Regions from separate parts of the Pantoea sp. E956-1 genome, predicted to be linked through region 1. Evidence: predicted binding sites of a transcription regulator. Region 1 holds the regulator's gene; the other holds the start of a gene.
The links. Region 1 encodes LexA, which represses DNA repair genes until DNA is damaged. Its sites were predicted from a motif close to TNCTGTATGTACATACAGNA; they were not measured.
Positions count from the first base shown of each region.

Region 2: the regulator LexA is predicted to act here: its motif matches at 1,284-1,303, upstream of AC0T7J_RS00550 (metal-dependent hydrolase).

Region 1 covers NZ_CEUYZP010000009.1:172,760-175,160, forward strand. The annotation lists gene dinF (MATE family efflux transporter DinF) at 1-1,000, opposite strand, end outside; gene lexA (transcriptional repressor LexA) at 1,101-1,715, opposite strand; gene AC0T7J_RS19635 (diacylglycerol kinase) at 1,821-2,189, opposite strand; gene plsB (glycerol-3-phosphate 1-O-acyltransferase PlsB) at 2,318-2,401, shown strand, end outside.
Region 2 covers NZ_CEUYZP010000001.1:113,441-115,841, reverse strand. The annotation lists gene kduI (5-dehydro-4-deoxy-D-glucuronate isomerase) at 1-407, shown strand, start outside; gene kduD (2-dehydro-3-deoxy-D-gluconate 5-dehydrogenase KduD) at 424-1,185, shown strand; gene AC0T7J_RS00550 (metal-dependent hydrolase) at 1,326-1,916, shown strand; gene AC0T7J_RS00545 (L-cystine transporter) at 2,068-2,401, shown strand, end outside.

The sequences.
Region 1 (2,401 bases):
GGCCAAAAATGGCATAGATCAGCGAGAAGAACAGCGCCACCACCACCGCCTGCCGACAGGCAGAGTGCCAGACGCGCAGGAGTTTACTGCCATCTTTTGCACCATGCGCCTCACCCGCAAAAGCTTCAACTGCGTAGGCAAAGCCATCCAGCGCATAGGCAGTAAAAGTAATGAACATCAGTAATACTGCGTTAACCGCCACCACATCAGGGCCGAGTCGCGCGCCCAGCACGGTCAGCGAGGCAAAACAGAGCTGCAGCATCAGAGAGCGCAGCATGATGTCCCGGTTCAGTCGCAGCAGCCGGCCGCTGTCACCGCGCCAGCTCTGCTTCAGCAGGCTAAGCGTAATTCCGCGCAGTTTTAATACCCGCCAGACCATGATGCTGCCGACGCCCAGCGTGATGTACTCTGCCAGTGCCGTGGCGGTGGCCGCCCCCGCGACACCCCAGTGCAGCCCCATCACCAGCCAGAGATCGAGCACGATGTTAACCAGATTGCCCACCACCAGCAGGATCACTGGCGCACGCGCATACTGCACGCCCAGCAGCCAGCCCAGGATTACCAGGTTTGCCAGCGTGGCAGGCGCACTGAGCCAGCGAATCTGAATAAACAGCGCCGCCTGTTCCAGTACATCGGGATTGCCGCCAACCAGATGGGTCGCCAGCTGGATAATCGGATAACGCAAAGCGATGAACAGTACACCTGCCAGCAGCGCGATGATCAGCGGTTGCGTCAGCGCGCGCGCCAGAGCGGTTTTATCGCCCGCACCAAACGCCTGTGCCGTAAGGCCAGTCGTACTCATTCGAAGGAAAAGCAGCAGCATAAAAAGGAAGCTGGTCACTGTAGTCCCGACCGCAACCCCGCCAAGATAGACAGGGCTGTCGAGATGACCAATTACTGCAGTATCGACCACTCCCAGTAAGGGAACAGTGATATTTGAAAGGATCATTGGCAGTGCGAGCCGCCAGAGATTTTTATCCGTTGCCGTGATAAAGCGCATTCGCCGTTCCGTGCTCAGTGTCGCTGCGCAAAAGAGACAGCGACAAAATTAGGGCAGACAGAATAGCATCAGAAAAAGCGAATGCACGCTGGCGTCAAAATCAGAGCCACTCGCCGTTGCGCACCACGCCCACCGCCAGACCTTCAATAGTCAGCGACTGCGCACGGGTATCGACAACAATCGGGTCAAAATCGCTGTTTTCAGGCAGCAGATGCACGATAGCACCCTGCTTTTTCCAGCGTTTAACGGTAACTTCATCATCAATGCGGGCAACCACAACCTGGCCGTTGCGCACATCCTGGGTTTTATGCACCGCGAGCAAATCGCCATCCATAATTCCGATATCTTTCATCGACATTCCGCTGACGCGCAGCAGGAAGTCAGCAGAAGGCTTAAACAGGCCTGGATCGACCTTGTAATGAGTTTCGATATGTTCCTGCGCCATGATCGGCTCACCGGCAGCAACCCGGCCAATCAGCGGTAGCCCTTCTGAGGCTTCTTCTTCCATTAACAGGCGAATGCCGCGTGATGCACCGGAAACGATCTCGATAACGCCTTTACGCGCCAGCGCTTTCAGATGCTCTTCTGCCGCATTCGGCGAACGGAAGCCCAGCTGCGCCGCAATTTCGGCACGCGTAGGCGGCATGCCCGTTGAAGAAATATGGTCGCGAATCAGGTCATAGACCTGCTGCTGCCTGCTGGTTAATGCTTTCATCCCGCCCCCTGGTTGTTTATACAGTCGCTGTGAGTATATACAGGTATTGGCGAAATGGAAACCAATTGTCAGGGAAAACGCGCCCTCAGACGCATTGTGGAAGGCTTATCGCAAATGTGTCCAGAGCAGCGCGATCCAGACAAAGAGTGCCAGTAAAATGCTGATCAGTACCGCCGCCGAGCCCATGTCTTTCGCCCGGCCCGCCAGCGGATGATGCTCCTGACCGATGCGGTCAACCACCGCTTCAATAGCGCTATTGAGGATTTCAACAATGACCACCAGCACCACCACCCCAATCATGAGGATGCGTGAGACCATATCGACATCCAGCCAGCACGCAATAATAATTGCGACCAGCGCAGCCAGCGCTTCCTGGCGAAACGCCGCCTCATGTTGCCAGGCGGCTCGCAGTCCCTGCCATGAGTAACCTGCGGCTTTTACTATTCTGATAAGTCCGGTGGCATTATTTGCCATGATGTGGGAACCCTTTCATCGGATTGACGTCAATGTCTGGGCTGCGTGCAATGGGCACCACCACAGATCTTCGCTGCGCTTTCTGGTATGCTTGCGGCGCTTTGCTAACAAGAGGCTTCATGTTGTCTATGTCAGGTTGGCGTAAACTCTATTACAAACTGCTTAATTTACCACTGTCGTTTTTGGTAAAAAGTAAGGCCATTCCGGCCGAT
Region 2 (2,401 bases), on a different contig from region 1:
TTCAGGAAGCGGCCACCGCGACGCTGGGCGATGCCGCCACCTCCAATCGCCGCACCATTAACAAATTTATCGTGCCGGATGTGTTGCCCACCTGCCAGCTCACCATGGGCTTAACCAAACTGGATGAAGGCAGCCTGTGGAACACCATGCCCTGCCACACCCACGAACGCCGCATGGAAGTCTATTTCTACTTCGATATGAGTGAAGAGTGCGCCGTCTTCCACATGATGGGACAACCACAGCAAACCCGCCATCTGCTGGTACACAATGAGCAGGCGGTGATCTCTCCCAGCTGGTCAATTCATGCCGGTGTCGGCACCCAGCGTTACACCTTTATCTGGGGCATGGTGGGTGAGAATCAGGTCTTTGATGACATGGACCACGTCAAAATCAGTGAACTGCGCTGAGCAGAGGAGAAATACCATGGTACTGAATACGTTTAACCTGGAAGGTAAAGTCGCGCTGGTGACCGGCTGTAATACCGGTTTAGGGCAGGGTATGGCGCTGGGTCTGGCCCAGGCGGGTTGTGATATCGTCGGCGTTAACCGTGATGGCCCGGATGATACCCAAAGTAAAGTGGAGGCGCTGGGTCGCCGGTTCTGGCCGGTGCAGGCCGATCTGATGCAGACCAGCGTGGTGGCCTCAGTGGTTGAACAGGCGCTTGCCGCTGCCGGCAAAATTGATATTCTGGTCAACAATGCTGGCATTATCCGCCGTGAGGACGCACTGAATTTCAGCGAGCAGGACTGGGATGACGTGATGAATCTTAACAGCAAGAGCCTGTTTTTCCTGTCGCAGCAGGTTGCCCGTCAGTTTATCGCGCAGGGTAATGGCGGCAAGATCATCAATATCGCCTCCATGCTCTCCTTCCAGGGCGGTATCCGGGTGCCCTCTTATACAGCGTCGAAAAGTGCCGTGATGGGGCTGACCCGTCTGATGGCGAACGAGTGGGCAAAACATGGTATTAACGTCAATGCCATCGCTCCCGGTTACATGGCCACCAACAATACGGAACAGCTTCGTAATGATGAGTCGCGCAGCGAAGAGATTCTGGGGCGTATTCCGGCAGGCCGCTGGGGCGTGCCGGATGACATGATGGGTCCGGTGGTCTTCCTGGCCTCTTCAGCATCTGACTATGTCAACGGCTATACCCTGGCGGTGGATGGCGGCTGGCTGGCGCGTTAATCTCCCTGGCGGACAGTGTTTCATCATTGTCCGCCTTGTTAATAATATTCATGCTTCGTTACAGCGTCACATATTCTCATTTACTGGATAAATCCCTATACTGGATGCATCGACAGTTTTCTTTGCAACCAGGTTCTATCATGACGGGCGAAGGCCACATCATTTTTGCCATTGCCAGCGCTATCTTTGCGAAGCGTGCTGAGCTGACACCGGTGCTGGCGCAGGCCGACTGGTGGCACCTTGTTCCCTCAGCGCTGCTGACATGTCTGTTGCCCGATATCGATCACCCTAAATCTCTGCTGGGACAGCGACTGCGCTGGCTCTCTCATCCTATTGCGCGCGCGTTCGGCCATCGCGGCTTTACCCACAGTTTACTGGCGATAGCCGCCGGATTGTGGCTTTTTCAGATAAACCTGCCCCGGTCGTCGCCGATACCACCTGATGTCTTACAGGGTCTGACGCTGGGCTACCTTAGCCATATTGTGGCCGATATGCTGACACCTGCCGGGGTTCCGCTGCTGTGGCCCTGCCGCTGGCGCTTCCGGCTGCCGATTCTGCGCAGCCAGAAAGGCAACCAGCTTGAGCGGGCATTGTGTCTGGGACTGGTGGGATATGCGCTGTGGTTCCCGGTGGGAATGCCATCTTTTGGTGCAAACGGCTGGCCGTCACAGCTGTTCGATACGCTACAAAATGGCGTTGGTCGGTTGATTTCCAGTCATACTGCGCAATAAAACACCGTAAAACACCATTAAGTTATAAACCATGCCATTTGGATATAAGGCACCCTCTTCGCCTGCTGTTACCATTCCTGCTGTCTTAATTCGTGATTAACATTATGCGGCCTTTCCAGAGCGAAAGGCCGCATTACTCTGGAGTTTCAGTATGGACCTTCCTCTTACGCTTAATATCGTAGCCTTTGTGGTGCTGCTGGTATTGCTCTCTCGCTTCAGCCGTCAGAACTGGAGCCTGTCGAAAAAAGTGCTGACCGGTCTGGTGATCGGCGTTCTGTTCGGCCTGGTTTTGCAGTTGATCTACGGCGAAAACAGCGCAGTGGTCAAAGAGTCAATCAGCTGGTTTAACATCGTCGGTAATGGCTATGTCCAGTTGCTGCAGATGGTCGTGATGCCGCTGGTGTTCGTTTCCATTCTGAGTGCGGTCGCCCGTCTGCATAACGCCTCGTCGCTGGGAAAAATCAGCGTACTGACGATTGGCGTAC